2 regions of the Evansella sp. AB-rgal1 genome follow, and region 2 is predicted to be linked to the other one. Evidence: predicted binding sites of a transcription regulator. Region 2 holds the regulator's gene; the other holds the start of a gene.
The links. Region 2 encodes Rex, which represses fermentation and respiration genes when NADH is low (regulators of the CRP and FNR family bind a similar motif). Its sites were predicted from a motif close to TTGTGAAATATTTCACAA; they were not measured.
Positions count from the first base shown of each region.

Region 1: the regulator Rex is predicted to act here: its motif matches at 6,858-6,875, upstream of ACERII_RS04570 (cytochrome ubiquinol oxidase subunit I).

Region 1 is NZ_JBGUAU010000004.1:116,128-124,330, reverse strand. It holds gene ACERII_RS04610 (TlpA family protein disulfide reductase) at 1-269, shown strand, start outside; gene ACERII_RS04605 (DUF4064 domain-containing protein) at 779-1,204, shown strand; gene ACERII_RS04600 (M15 family metallopeptidase) at 1,300-2,304, shown strand; gene ACERII_RS04595 (HAD family hydrolase) at 2,360-3,058, opposite strand; gene ACERII_RS04590 (DnaJ family domain-containing protein) at 3,088-3,450, opposite strand; gene ACERII_RS04585 (glycerol-3-phosphate dehydrogenase/oxidase) at 3,594-5,219, opposite strand; gene ACERII_RS04580 (YceI family protein) at 5,495-6,022, opposite strand; gene ACERII_RS04575 (hypothetical protein) at 6,399-6,557, opposite strand; gene ACERII_RS04570 (cytochrome ubiquinol oxidase subunit I) at 6,917-8,203, shown strand, end outside.
Region 2 is NZ_JBGUAU010000015.1:125,550-133,752, forward strand. It holds gene ACERII_RS14375 (CPBP family intramembrane glutamic endopeptidase) at 202-924, shown strand; gene ACERII_RS14380 (YdiK family protein) at 921-1,115, shown strand; gene ACERII_RS14385 (MDR family MFS transporter) at 1,145-2,587, opposite strand; gene ACERII_RS14390 (redox-sensing transcriptional repressor Rex) at 3,072-3,707, opposite strand; gene moaC (cyclic pyranopterin monophosphate synthase MoaC) at 3,792-4,277, opposite strand; gene ACERII_RS14400 (ABC-F family ATP-binding cassette domain-containing protein) at 4,422-6,359, shown strand; gene ACERII_RS14405 (ABC transporter permease) at 6,401-8,203, opposite strand, start outside.

The DNA of each region.
Region 1 (8,203 bases), on a different contig from region 2:
ATGAAAATGTGACAGTCTTAGGAGTAAATATGACCACAACAGAAGCAAGCGAAGAACGAGTAGATAATTTTACAAATGATTTTCAAATGCCATACGATTTAGTAATGGATAGAGAGGGGTTAGTGAGAGATCTATACCGTATAAACTCTATGCCCACCACTATTGTCATTGATCCAGATGGGAGAATTACAGAAAGAAAACTTGGATACGCAACGTATGATATGATTGTGGCAATGTATGAAAGCGCAAGAGAAAAATACGATAACTAAATAGAAAAAGACCAAGTTAGGAATTTCATCTGCTTGGTTTTTTTAAAAGGTAAAAATTTTCAGAATATTAAAATTATTCCTCTGGAAATAGTGGGTAATTAAAACCACTTTTCATTCTATAATAAGAGTGTTAATAAATGCACTAAACACAGGTCAATCAAAAGCCCTAAAATTATTACTCTTATTTCGTTCTTTTTTGAATCCACTGTATAAATTGGATACTTCTTTTTGCCTGGTGTTTTACGGCAGATTCTACATCTTCCTCTTCCTGCATTTTCACCTTTTGGTGAAAAACTGTTATGTACTTTTCGCGCACTAAAATAATTTATCCTTTTACATAAACCTTTAAAACAAGAAAAAATTTTTTATCAAAAGTGTCAACTTTATAATATAATTGTCATAGATTAAGAAATTCCTTTATCAGCTCTATGTAACTTTTCATAGGTTATATGGAAATATAAAGTCTTAGTTATCTATTAGAAAATACATAATGTGAAAGGGGCTTTACAATGAAACGAACTGCTGAGATTATTTTAGGGGTAATTGGTGCAATTGCCTTTAGTATTACTGCATTTATCGGAACAATGCTTATTATTCTGCACGACAATGAAGAAATGGTAAGAGATATATTTTACGAGATAGCTCTAGAGGATCCATCTTTGGCAATAAGTGATATCGATTCATTTATTTCTGTGCTAGGCTCTAGTGGTTGGGTTATTGCCATTGTTAGTTTCTTAGCCGTAGCGTTAGGAATCATTGCTATGATTTTATTAAGAGGAAACAAAAATCCAAAAGTTGCAGCGATTCTTTTTCTTTCCACTTCCATCATTATCGCACTTGTTAGCTTTGGGATCGGACTTTTACCTGGAGTGTTTTATCTAATCGCTGGTATTATGTGTCTTGTTAGAAAAGGAGAACCTTTACTAGAACAGTAGAAAGATAGAGTGAGGAGAAATCATAACCTTCCTTCATTAGATTTACTATCTCTATCCCGAAGCAAAAACTACGATTCGTAGAGAGAAGGTTTTTTATGAGCAAGAATCAAAAACAAAAAAGAAGAAAATTCATTTATTATGTATCTGCCTTATTAGTCATACTTACCTTATCTATCGTCATAACAAAAGAATTTGATCATAACGTAATGAATGAGACTGCCTCGAAAATAGTGCAGGTTCATTCCACTATGAACCATACACTAAAAGAAAAAGACAGTGTTTCAATTGTTGATCCATTGGAGGATGATACCGACATGGAGCCAAGAGAAGAAATGAACAATGATGAAGACACTAAGAAGGAGAATGCAGAAACAAATTCTAAGGAAAAGGAAAACGTTAGGAAGGAACCTGAACAGAAAGAGGAAGAAAAAAAGGAAGAAGAACCGAAATCTCCTGAAGGTCCTTTTGCATTTCCGTCATTAGAAGAAAACCTTCAATCATCTGATGACGCTGTTCCTGTGATAACGAATCCTACTTCCTTTCTGTTAATAGTAAATAAGGAAAGGAAATTACCTGATGGATTTATTCCACCTGATCTAACGGTTCCGAATGTTCGTTTTTCTTTTTCAGGAAACGATGAGAAACGTTATCTTAGAAAAGAAGCCGCGGAAGCATTAGAATTCTTGTTTTCCGCAGCAGAAAAAGATGGCGTACACTTATATGCTGTATCTGGTTATCGGTCTTTTAACAGGCAAACCACATTATTTAACCACTATGTCTCAACAATGGGGCGTTCAGAAGCTGAAAGAGTTAGTGCTCGCCCTGGAACAAGCGAGCATCAAACAGGCTTAGCAATGGATGTTTCCTCAAAGGCTATGAACTTTCGTTTAGACCAAAGTTTCGGAAACACAATAGAAGGTAAGTGGTTAAAGGACAATGCTTACAAACATGGCTATATCATACGTTATCCTCAAGGAAAAGAACCTATTACAGGATACACATATGAACCATGGCATCTAAGATATGTTGGAATTACCGCTGCATCCTATATTCAACAATTTGACCTAACATTAGAAGAAATAGCTGGAAAGTCTTTTTAACAAAAAGAAAAGGATGTCTCAAATTGGGTATGGACCCACCTTGAGACATCTTTTTTCATTTTTTATAGAGAGAATTCATTAAGGGCTGTAACTCACCTAAATTTTGAATGATAGGTGTAGTACTAGGGCGACTACTTTGCCCTAGATATCGATTCAACCATACCCCTATCATCCCAGCCTCTGTGCTACCAATTGCATCCACATCGAGCCTATCACCTATATACATACAATTACTTACATTCTTCCCTACACGCTTGCATGCTTCTTGAAATATATGTGGGTTGGGTTTAGAGTAACCTATATCGGTAGAAGTAACAACAATAGAGAAATAGTTTTGAATTCCCATGGAAGTAAGCTTCTCTATTTGTTGTGTTGTATCTCCGTTACTTATTACACCAAGAGGAACGTCATTACCCACAGCATTTCTTAAGCATGGGATCACATCTGCAAAGGCTCGCCAATTTAGTTTATAAAACTCAACATACTCATCAAACAACAACGTCGCTTCCTCATTACTAATACTTCTAACACTAGAAAATAACTTCTTCATTCTTAACTGTCTTTGCTCTTCAAATGAAATTTCCTTTGCTACAAATTTTTGAAAGAATTCATGGGATAAGTTTACCCATAAAGAAATAAACTCTTGTTCTTTCATGTGAAGATCATGCTTATGTACATGATAAAAATCTAGTGCAGCATTTCTTTCAGCAGAATTATGGTCTAAAAGCGTATCATCGATATCAAAGAAAAGCATGAAATTTCCCTTCATCATCTTCTAAAAGATTACATCCATTTATCTTTATCAAATCGCAACGTCTCTTTTGTCACTGGTGATTTCTGAAGGAGCGAAGGACAAATACTATTATATTTCTTCACTTTCACATTAATTTCCTTCACTTCCTTATCAATCTCATCTCCTATAATTTCAGCATTGATTATTTTTGTTAACAACTCTAAAATTGCAGCTTTCACTCTATGTTGTTGCTGTATCCATTCAGGAAGATAATTAGCATTTTTTAAAACATTATTTAATGGTTCTCCTCTAAACGCTTCTGAGGGAATTGGTTTCCCTTTACCAGCAAGGTTTTCAAAACCGCCTCTGTTTTCATATTCCTTATAAATGTCACTCATTAAATCTCGACTCATCGATGGCCTCCTCTATTTCCCTTTGTACGACTTTTCAAATTATTCGTATTGTAAGCTTAACAAATATTCAGAAAATGTAAAACATTTCAGTAAAAATGATCTAGCTCACTTGTTGCCAGATCATATAGTAAATATGTTATTAGTTATGAATCGGCCAATATCGTGGACTCTGCTGCAACGATTGCATCTTCTAGTTCTTGAAGGTGCAGTTCTTTCTCCGCTGATGTCCAGTTAAGGTAATGGGCCATACAATTGATTACCCCTTTTTTCCACTTCTTAACCCAGTTTATATCAAAAAATAATGCACCTGTTCGTCTAACAAAGTAATCTTCTGGTTTCAGTGTCATCTCGAAAAAGATGCTATATAGAAGGGAGTAATACAAATATAACGGTAACTGGAACTTATATTCCTTTTCATACACCTCTTTTAATGAAAATACTGTATCAATGTTAGATCCGTATAAATGGATAAGCCACTCTCCTTCTTTTTCTGTAAAACCGTGTTTTTTTGCCTGTTTCAACTTATTTTGTACAAACGCTGGATACCCTTTTGAACCTCCTACGTTACCACCAGAGATTGGAAGTTGCTTTGTTTTACAATGAGGGATCTTCATTCGATTACCAACTTCTTTTTTTCTTACCTTCACAACTAGGTCTACCACAGTTTCAGCCATTTTCCGATAACCAGTTAGTTTTCCGCCCGCGATAGTAATAAGACCTGAATGAGATTGCCATATTTCATCTTTTCGGGATATTTCAGATGGGTCTTTTCCTTCTTCCAGAATAAGGGGCCGTAATCCAGCCCAGCTTGATTCTACATCATGAGGGGTTAGTTTCACTTCAGGAAACATGTCATTTACTGCGCCAGTGATGTATTCAATATCATCTTCTGTCATTCTTGGTGATGTAATGTTTCCATTGTAAAACGTATCTGTTGTTCCAACATACGCTTTCTCTCCTCTTGGTATCGCAAACACCATTCTTCCATCAGGTGTATCAAAATATACTGCATGAGATAGTGGAAAACGTGATTTATCTATAACTAAGTGTACTCCTTTTGATAATCTTAATTCCTTTCCTGATTTTGAACGGTCCTGTTCACGAATCGTATCAATCCAGGGCCCCGTCGCATTTATCACTTTGGTTGCATAGATACTATATATAAGATCTGATAGAGTATCTCGAACTTTGGCACCCACTACCTTTCCATTCTCATATAGTAATTGCTCCACTTTCGAGTAATTTACTGCCTTCGTACCATACTGAACTGCGGCCTTTATTACTTCGACAGTTAACCTTGCGTCATCTGTCCGATATTCTACATAAAATCCGCTACCCTTTAATCCATCACTTTTAAGAAGGGGCTCTTTTTTCAAGGTCTCACTAACGGATAGCATTCTTCTTCTTTCTTCTTTATTTACTCGAGCTAGCATATCGTACATTCGTAACCCTAAGGAGGTGGATAACCTCCCGAAGGTTCCACCTTTTTGAATAGGTAAGAGCATCCACTCAGGAACTGTAACGTGCGGCCCATTTTCATATACAATTGCTCTTTCTTTACCTACTTGTGATACAAGTTTAATTTCCAACTTCTTTAAGTATCTCAACCCACCATGAACAAGTTTAGTAGAGCGGCTCGACGTACCTGCAGCAAAATCTTGCATTTCTACTAAAGCTGTTTCCAGTCCTCTAGATGATGCATCCATAGCAATTCCTGCACCTGTAATTCCTCCTCCTATAATAAGAACATCGAATTTAGAATGGGTCATTTCTTCTAATAACTGCGTTCGTTTTACACCAGAAAATTGTGCAGTCACGTTGGACCTCCTCTTTCTTGTTTGTTTATTATTTGTTTATTGTTTGGTTACCCTTAAAGAACTCGAGCTAAGCTAGATGTTTTTCTATCTAGGAGCTGATTCGTCCTCACAAAAAAAGACCACTGCTACCATCATGGAGTTCCCATATGTGTAGTGTGGTCTCTGAACGAAATCCTTTTATTCAACTATTTGTATTCAGAATTGTGTTAGGTATTACATTTAATTTATTATTCCACAATAAATTCAAAGTTAGCGCTTAATTTTACTTCTTTCCCTACTAATACGCCACCAGTTTCTAAAGGGGCGTTCCAAGTTAAACCATACGCTTCACGATTTAATTTTCCTTCCACATCAAAACCAGTTACAGTGCTTCCATCCATTGGATTTTTAGAAGTTCCATTGAATTCCACTGTAAACTTTTCTGTATTCGTCACATCTTTAATTGTAACGTCCGCTGTAAGCTCATACTCATTAGCAGAAACTTTGCTAATAGATTTACTAACTATCTTTATGCTCTTGAAATTATCTACATCAAAGAAGTCAGCAGAACGAAGGTGTCCATCACGATCATCATTCTTTGTATCGATAGAAGATGGATCAACAGTAACTTGAATGTTTAATCCTTCTAAGTTCTCTAAGTCACCCTCTACTTTCACGTCAAAATCCGTAAACTCACCTTTCGCCTTTGCAATCATCATATGTTTCACTTGAAATCCAACACCACTGTGTACTTTGTCTAATGTAAAAGTTGTCATTTTGCAACTACCTCCTAGTTTTTAAGTTACCTTTTTCTCATTACTTACTTTATGTAATTAACTATATAATAATTAATAATTTACGTCAAGTGATTTAATTTATTTTTTTAAAATTATTAGAATGTAGGTGATCGTCGGGGGAAAATAAGGCGGCGAGCTTTCGAAGGTTTTTTCTCCAATCCTCATAAGGACAGTTCCCTCCTGTTCTAGCCTCTTTTTTTCCTTATGAGCTCTCAAGGTCTCCAATAGGAACTATTGGGGTTCTGTAAAAGAAGTCTCCATCTCAGCATCAATATATACTAAGGAAGCTAGACACAATTACTCATAAAAAAAGGAATAACAACTGGCCGTGGCACCAATCGTTATTCCTTTTCCTTCATTTTTGACTAACAGTTTTATACTTCGTTTCAACCTCTAATGAGTGATCAACTTTCTTTTGTTTCTTTTCTATTAAGGATCTTTTCTCTAATTCTGGCTCAATATATTCTTCATATAAGACTTCCTTCTGCCATTTTAACCAATCTTTGTTACTCATTTATTTATGCACTCCCTTACATTTCATAAAATTTAGACAATTTCAGCTATAATAATTGATTACTTCCATTCCCTCCTAAATAAATTCTAAATTCTCTTCATGCAGATAATAACACACTTTACAGAATTGTCACACTAATATGATATTAGTTTAAAGCATTAAATTTTTATACCGCTTTTACCCTCCATAACCTCCCTTCACAAAGTTTTCACATCGTGTTCAAAAAACGCTCACAAATTCACAAAATATGAGGGAAAACACCTATAATTTTTTCTACGGAGGTTTAATACTATGTATATAGTGTTAAATAATTCACAAAGTATAGCTATTTACTATATATAAAGATAGGAGCGAGTTATATGTTCGAGTACGATCCGGTCCTTTATAGTCGCTTATTAACCACGTTGACTTTAGCGTTTCACGTTATTTTTGCGACAATTGGTGTTGGAATTCCGTTAATGATCGCCATAGCAGAATGGATGGGAATAAAGAGAAATGATCCACACTACACACTAATGGCTCGAAGGTGGGCTAGAGGATTTGTTGTTACTGTAGCAGTTGGAGTTGTTACGGGAACAGCGATAGGTTTACAACTAAGTCTATTGTGGCCAAATTTTATGCGTGCCGCAGGACATACAATTGGATTACCTATGTTCATGGAGACTTTCGCTTTCTTCTTTGAAGCTATTTTCCTAGGAATCTATTTGTATACATGGGATCGATTTAAGAGCAAACTAAAACACTTCTTGTTAGTTATTCCTATCGTTATTGGAGCAACAGCTAGTGCGTTCTTTATTACAACCGTGAACTCGTTTATGAACGCACCTCAAGGTTTTACATTAGTTGACGGAATATTAACAGATGTAAGTCCGTTAGCTGCCATGTTTAACCCAGCTACACCGACGAAAATTTCACATGTTATCATAACTTGTTACTTAACGTCCGCTTTCATTTTAGGAGCTATTGCAGCTTTTCATATTTTAAAAGGAAACAAGCATGTATATCATAAAAAAGCTCTTCACCTTACGATGGTAGCAGCAGCCGTTTTCGCAGTGGGAACAGCGGTAATTGGAGATTTCTCAGGAAAGTATCTACACGAGCATCAGCCGGAGAAATTAGCAGCGGCTGAGTGGCATTTTGAAACAGAGAGTGAAGCACCTCTCATTTTAGGTGGTTTTCTAACAGAGGAAAACGAGGTTAAGTATGCGTTACAAATACCATACGCACTTAGTATTTTAGCTGGAAATTCACCAGATACAGTAGTAATTGGATTAAATGATTTTCCACAAGATGAGCTTCCTCCATTGTGGATACATTATATGTTCGATTTAATGGTGTTTATCGGCATGTATTTAGCAGCAGTATCCGCATTTTTTATATTTATAAATTGGACAAATAAATGGAATGCTTTTAATCGTCCAATGCTATGGGCTGTTGTAGCAGGCGGACCTCTATCCATGCTTGCGATAGAAGCTGGCTGGATTTTTGCAGAAGTTGGTCGTCAACCTTGGATCTTAAATCAAGTGATGACCGTTGCAGAAGGAGCAACAACATCTCCTCACGTGGATATTATGTTATATGTATTTATCGCCCTTTATGCTGTTTTAGGAGCAACATGTATTATCGTATTACGCCGAATGTTTCAA
Region 2 (8,203 bases):
CATCGCTTTATTAGTGTATCTTCTTGCACCTATGGTACAATGATTTAAGTTATTAACAATTGCACATTTTTTTATTCTATTTGGACATCCAACAAAGTATATATGATAGAGATTCATTACACAAACTAGACACATTGGTTACATATCTTAACTTATATGTAGGAAAAACTATACTAATTTTTGAACAAAGGAGATAGCACGTTGACAAAAAGATATTGGCTTATTCTCATCAGTTTTATCATTATGCAGCTCGCTACTTCGGTCACAGCTGCTCTGCTCGTGTTCTTTGGATTTTCTGGTACATTCGATGAACTTATCGGCACTACGGTATTAATTACATTCACATTGGGATTCTTTGTTATTCTATTTTTAACACTAAAAACAGAACCTGACTTGGAATTTTCAAGGGATAAAGCTAGTGGAAGCGAAACGGTGCTTTGGTCTATTTTAGGAATATTCATGGCCTTCGGAGCTCAAATATTGGCAAACTTCATTAACATATATGTACTTGGAATTGAACCAGGATCAGAAAATACACAGGATATTGTTGGCTGGGCTAACGCCGTTCCACTAATGATGATCGTTGTAGCCATTTTCGTTCCTATTATGGAAGAAATCGTGTTCCGCATGGTTATATTCGGCAGTTTATTTAAACGATATGGCTTTTGGATTGCTGCTCTTTTAAGTGGACTCATTTTTGCTGTTGTTCACATGGATTTCAAAAATTTAATTGTATATTTAGCTATGGGTATTGTTTTTGCGTTCCTTTATGTAAAAACAAAGCGTATCATCGTTCCAATCATGGCACATGTTGGTATTAATTCGTTCGTAATGATTGTTCAAGTAGTTTTTGGAGAAGACATACAACGACTTATTGATGAAATGGATAACATCCAAGCTATTATTGGAGGGCTTTTCTTATGAAAACAGCTAGATTTACTGGTTATATGTACTTTTTAATTGCAACTGTCTTTGTTTTCTTTGCCATCCAACAACACAACAGAACTGGAGAATGGGATTTTATTACTTTGTTACTTATTGGTGTAGCTGCCATCGACTACATGATTGCTTTCCGTTATTTTTCAGCATTAGGTAAAGGAAAAGATAAGAAATAGTGTTAGAAAAAACGCTTAAGCATCGTCGCTTAAGCGTTTTTGTTTTGTGATTGTAACTTAGCTGTGTCCTGTTTTTGCTGCTTATTATACTCTCTTCCCAACAATATCCCTGTTGGAATTGAGATAAGTGTTAGGATTCCGATTAAAAGAAATCCTTCATTAATTGCTTGTAAACTTGCAAGATCAATCTCTACATTACTGGTTGTTATTATTTGCGCTCGTCTTACTTCAAAATAGATGGAAATAAATACAATCCCTAAAGCTGAACTCATTTGTCGTAAAACATTATTCATAGCTGACCCTCTAGAGATAAATTTATCTGGGATTGAGTTCATTCCCGCTGTTGTGGAAGGCATCATACTTAACCCCATTCCAATACCACGTAGAGCATTTAATGCTACGATAATCCATAATGCTGTTTCCATGGAAAGAAATCCTAAGAATACATTTCCGACGGTAACTATTGTTAGTCCTAGTGTAACAATAAGTGATGGCCCATGTCGGTCTAGCATTCTACCACCAATACTCATAAATATTCCTGAAAGTAATGCAGCTGGTAAAAAGGTTAACCCTGTCACAATAGCTCCATAACCGTACACATTTTGAAGTAACAGTGGAACTAAGAATATCCCACCAAACAAACTGATGGAACTAATACTAGAGATCCAAACACTGTAGCCGTATGCTGGTATCTTGAAAATTGACAAGTCCAGTAATGGCTGTTCTTTTTTGTTTTCTATTTTTACAAAAAGAATGAGCGCTACCAATCCGAATAGGATTAAAAATACATTCATGGGTTCTTTTAAATGAGCTAGCTCCGAGACCCTACCTAGTGCAAAGAGTATGGCTCCTACACCGAGGGTAACAGTTACAAATCCAGATGAATCAAATGAAATATCTTTTACTTTTGCTGTCTGTTTTAAATATACATAGGAAAATAGGATACCTATAATTCCCGTTGGTACATTACAAAGAAATAACCACTGCCAAGTTCCCATTTCTATGATAAATCCACCTAATGTGGGCCCAATCGTAGGTGCCATCATTGCAGCAACTCCATATATTCCTGTGGCTAATCCCCTTTCTTTTCTTGGGAAAACCTCAAAAATTAGAGCCATCGCAGTTGGCATCATCAGCCCACCACCTACTCCTTGTAAACCACGAAAGAAAATTAGTGATGATAAATCCCACGATAGAGATCCGAAAATCGACCCTAAAACAAATAAGGCAAGACCTGCCATATATAATTGCTTTTTACCAAACTTGTCACCTAAGTACCCAGTCACAGGCATCGTAACACCCATCGTTACCATAAAGATGGTAATAACCCATCCTGTAGCAACAGCATCTGCCTGGAAAACGGACATTAAATGAGGAACAGCAGGATTTAACATACTATTATTTAAAATAACTGTAAACGTTCCGAGTAAAACTGTTATTACAACTAACCACTTTTGTGGTACTTTACTCAAATAAAACACCTACCTCACCAATCCATTGTTTCGATACACGAAACATACCCTTCTACTATACCATGATATCAGCCTACTGTGAACGTAGTCTAGTAACAAAGCATAGGAATTAATAACGGATCTCAAACTCTGGATGATGGATGATATGTCACAGCAGAAGGTAATATACTTAGTTAATCTTCATAAGGACAATTTTAGCTCATTTTAACCCGTTTTGTCCTTATGAGCTCTTCATAAGGATAATTCCAGATACTTCCAACTCGTTTTTGTCCTTATGAGCCCTTCATAAGGACAACTTCAGATACTTTCAACTCGATTTTGTCCTTATGAGCCCTTAAGTTGACTCTTTATATATAACAATTCGCCAGGTCCATGCACTAGCTTGTCTATTAAGCCTTTGTGTTGAAATCATCCAAAGCTATACACTAACCAACAAAAAGTGTCTCATTAGACTAATCAGCCTAATAAGACACTCTGAATATGATTACATTGGATAATGACGTAAGAAGTAAATAAGCGATTGTAATTCTACCGACAAATCAATATGATGAATTCGAACATGGTCCGGAACAGACAATCTTGCAGGTGTGAAATTCAAGATACCTTTAATCCCTGCCTCTACAAGCTGATCCGCAATAATCTGAGCAGCGTGTGCTGGGACGGTCAAGATTGCCACTTCCACATCGTTTGCTATTTTCTCTTTAATGTCGTCCAAATGATAAATGGGAACGCTTCCAATTTTTTGTCCTACTTTCGTTTCATCTACATCAAAGCCCATTTCGATTCTCGTGCTATTACTCTTTGTAAAATTGTAATTTAAGAAAGCAGTACCTAAATTACCTACCCCTACCAAAATTACCTTCGTAATTTCATCTTGGTCTAACGTTTTTCGGAAGAATGTTAGTAAATAATTTACATTATACCCGTACCCTTTTTTCCCCAATGCACCGAAGTAAGAAAAGTCTCTACGGATTGTAGCAGAATCTACTTTTACTGCATCACTAAGCTCCGAAGAAGAAACTCGATGTTTCCCTGATGCTTGTAAGCTTTCTAAAAAACGATAATATAATGGTAACCGTTTTGCTGTTGCTTGCGGTATCTTCGTTTGATCAACATCCATATATTTTCCTCCTACCCATATAATATTTTTATTTATAAAAGCAAGACTTTTCTTCAAGTAGATTTCCTTATGATGTAATAGCCTTTATTGCTCGCGCTTAAAATCCCCGTTTTTTCCACCAGTTTTTACTAATAAAAATGTCTTTCCAATAACCATGCCTTTGTCTACTGCTTTGCACATATCGTAAACAGTTAATGCAGTAGCAGAAGCTGCAGTTAATGCTTCCATTTCCACGCCAGTACTTCCTTTTGTCTTTACCTTAACAGTTATATGTAAAATGTGTATTTTCTCACTTATCTCCCAATCAAAAAGAATATCAACTCCTGAAAGGGCTAAAGGATGACACATTGGTATCCATTGAGATGTGTTCTTCGCAGCCATGATACCTGCAACCTGCGCAACAGCTAACACGTCCCCTTTTTTCATAGTCCCCCCTTTTATTCCTTCGTATATTTTCTTATTCACTTCTATACTACTTTTTGCAACTGCAGTTCGAACAGTTTCACCTTTATCGGAAATGTCCACCATTTTTGCTCTACCTTGCTCATTAAAGTGTGTAAATGAACCCATGGTGTACCTGCCCCCTTCACTTCTTCTATTGTACTATTAGTTCACAATCTGTACAAACTCTTTCTTTTAGGTTGCGACATATGTCTAGATTACTGTACACTTACTTTGTGAAATGTATGGATTATACAGTGAGGATGAACGTTCATGATTTTATTGCAATGTGTACAGTTGTCCAAATCGTTTGGAGCTGAAAAAATATTATCAAATGTAAAACTAGAAATTCAAACACGTGATCGAATAGCTTTAGTAGGTAGAAACGGCGCAGGTAAATCAACGTTACTAAAGATCATAGCTGGAGAGCTTTCTTACGATACGGGAGACTTAATTATTCCTAAAGATGTAACCGTCGGCTATTTAGCCCAAGATAGCGGTCTCACTTCTGAACGATCCATTTGGGATGAAATGCTAACCGTCTTTAGGCACCTAAAAAAAATGGAACAGGACTTGCGGAGATTAGAAGAAAAGATGAGTGATTCCCAAAGTCCTAGTTTTACTAAAGTTCTAGAAGAGTATGATCAACTTCAGATGGACTTTAAAGATAAAGGTGGCTACCAATATGAAGCAGATATTCGTGGAATTTTATCAGGATTGCATTTTTCTCAATTTGATTATAGTACAAAGGTCAGCTCGTTAAGCGGAGGGCAAAAAACAAGACTCGCTCTTGGGAAACTATTGCTGTCGAAGCCTGATTTACTTATCTTAGATGAGCCGACCAACCACTTAGATATCGATACGTTAACTTGGTTAGAAGGGTATTTATCTGGATATGACGGCTCCATTCTTGTTGTCTCCCATGATCGATATTTTTTAGATCGAATTGTTAATCAAGTGTATGAGCTTTCTTTCAATCAGACGAAAAAATTCACTGGTAATTACAGTAAGTATTTAGAAGAAAAAGCCAAACAGTTAGAAATAGAAATGAAAAAGTTTGAAAAGCAACAAGGTGAAATTAAAAAGTTAGAAGATTTCGTGCAAAGGAATATTGCTCGTGCTTCCACAACAAAACGAGCTCAAAGTAGACGGAAACAGTTGGAGAGAATGACCGTCATGAATCGGCCCATCGATGACGACAATTCTGCTAGTTTTCGTTTTGAAATTGAAAAACAAAGTGGAAATGATGTTCTTACCATTAATGACCTAAGCGTTGGTTATGATGACGAGACTTTGTTTAAAAATATATCACTAAGGCTAACACGCGGTGAAAGTGTTGCTTTAATAGGGCCGAATGGGATTGGGAAATCCACACTTATTAAGTCAATTTCTCAAAAGCTAAAACCAATTAGTGGCTCTATTCAATATGGAAGTAATGTATCTATAGGTTACTACGATCAGGAACAAGCGGAGCTTACCTCTAACAAAACAGTATTACAAGAGCTATGGGATGAGTATCCCCTTACACAGGAGAAAGATATTCGAACTGTGTTAGGAAACTTCCTTTTTAGCGGAGAAGATGTCTTAAAGATTGTTGCTGATCTTAGTGGTGGAGAGAAAGCTCGTCTTGCTTTAGCAAAGTTGATGATGCAAAAAGCTAACTTATTAATTTTGGACGAGCCTACAAACCATTTAGATATTGATAGTAAGGAAGTTTTAGAATCAGCATTAATCGAATACCCAGGTACGCTATTATTCGTATCTCATGACCGTTATTTTGTAAATCGAATAGCAACACGTGTCGTAGAATTATCTTCCACAGCAATGACTAACTATTTAGGTGATTATGACTATTATTTAGCCAAGAAACTTGAACAGAAAGAATGGGAAGAACTAGAACAAGCGAAGGCTGCTAATTCTGTCGCGAAGGATCAAAATGTTGGGGATAAACAAACAAAGAACGATTATGAGCGGGAAAAGGAATTAAAGAAAAAACAGCGACAAAGGCAAAGACAAATTGAAGATCTAGAGAAAAAAATAGAACAAGAGGAAGAAAAAATATCTGTTTGGGAAGATCAGCTATGTGACCCTGACATTTATCAAGATCATGAAAAATCGCTGGAAATTAACGAAGCATTAGAATCATCTAAGAAACATATTGAAACATGGTTAGAAGAATGGGAAGAACTTCAATTAGAAGAAGACGAATAATAGGCAATTCAGTCATTAAGGGCACTGAAAAAGTACGGCATTTACACTTTTTCAGCGCCCTCTTTATTAGCTCTTTTTTCTAATGACCACCCATAGCAAACACTTAGAGTTACAAACATCGACGTAGCCGCTGCAACAATTCCAGAATCATTTAAAACTAATAACGCTAAGGAACCTACAATACAACAATAGATAAGAAAACTTTGTGTATCGCTTAATTGGTCTTTTTTTCTATTCCATAACACAAGTCCAATAAAGAAATAACTCGTGATAAAAAGTTGTGTCCAATACGAGATCTTAAATATTTTCCAGTTCATTTGAACCTTTCGTTGAATGGTGTTCCAGATAGTTCCGAACTCTCCTGAAAGTAGTTGATCAAAGGCAACGTATATATGACTTGCCGGTTGTGCTCGTTGTAAAACATATAATCCAGCTAGTAAACTTATAAAAATCCCCCCCATGATTGCAACATTTATCATCCACTTTTTTTTCTTAAGAAACAGTTGATATGTTAAAAATACGAGAATAATCCCTGTAGATAAACTTGCACCTGCGTTTGCACCTAGTTTAGACGTTCCAAGTACAACGACTAATAATAGAAGGACAGGTGCTAGCTTATAAAAGAGTTCACTCTTTTTTTGAATGAATTCTAGCCTTATCCAAGGAGCCATCATAAGAATTCCACTCACAATAAAAACACCTGCATACTCGTTTCCAATTCCATAATATCTTGCACCAATCACTGGATCATAACTTAAAAAAGATCTCTCGATGAGGTACGAGTGTAATGCTACATCTAGGGTCAGTGTTACAAAAAATACGAAGCATGCAACACTAAAGGGATGTTTTGTAAATCTTCGCAGTAGTGCAGCTAATAGAAAACTACTTCCTAAGATAATTACAACGTAGGAAAATGCAGAAAAAAGCAGAACCCAAGGTGACGTTATTAGATATAACCACGGAGATAAAACCCCACTTAATAATAAAATTTCCGCAATTCTTCTCCATCGAACCTTCTCATCTAATAACCAAATCATAAGAGAAACAACAATTAACATCACTACTAATCCTGAAACATAACTAGATAAGACTGCCCCTCTTTTGGAATAAACATGGTTAATTTCTTCTAATCTTCTTTGAAAAGAAGACACAGACCAATCATCTTGGTTATCGACAAATTGAAGTGGTCGTCCTAAACTATCTGCAATAATCGGTTCACTGTTTTTAAAGGAATCAGCAAGGGTTATGGCAATGTCTGTATTGCTTACAAGGGATAATCGTCTTGTTGTATCAGAATAAAGGAGCTCTTTCTGTGTACGATCCTCTTTCCAGATCCAAAGAGGCCCTAACTGATTCCTCCGCTTATATGCATTGCTATTCACATAAGGAGATAATAGCCATAATTCGGCACCCGTTAATTGAAAAGCCTCTTGGATCGTATCGTCGAGACGTTTTAACGTCTTCTCGTATTGATAAAGTTGATGAGTTGTATCCATTTTTGGTTGTTCTTCAAAAAATCTGTATAGATCTCCCCATTCTATTACTGTTAGTGTTTTCTCTTGTTCAAGTTGAATTCCTAAAATCTTATCCAGTATTTTTCTGTGATCCGTTTTTTTCCCCACTGGTTCCGAAACGTTATCCACAAGAATACTAGAGATTTCCCCATTTGCTTCCCCAAGTTCGTTCATCACAAATAAGGAAGCAAATCTTGTCTTCTCCTCTCTAGAATCAGAATTTCCTAGAACATACGTAAATACTCCTTCATCCTCTAGTAGTCGACCCAGCCAACCTACATTTGCTGAAAAACTTGTCTCATCGTTTTTGGATTTCAACAAATGATAGTA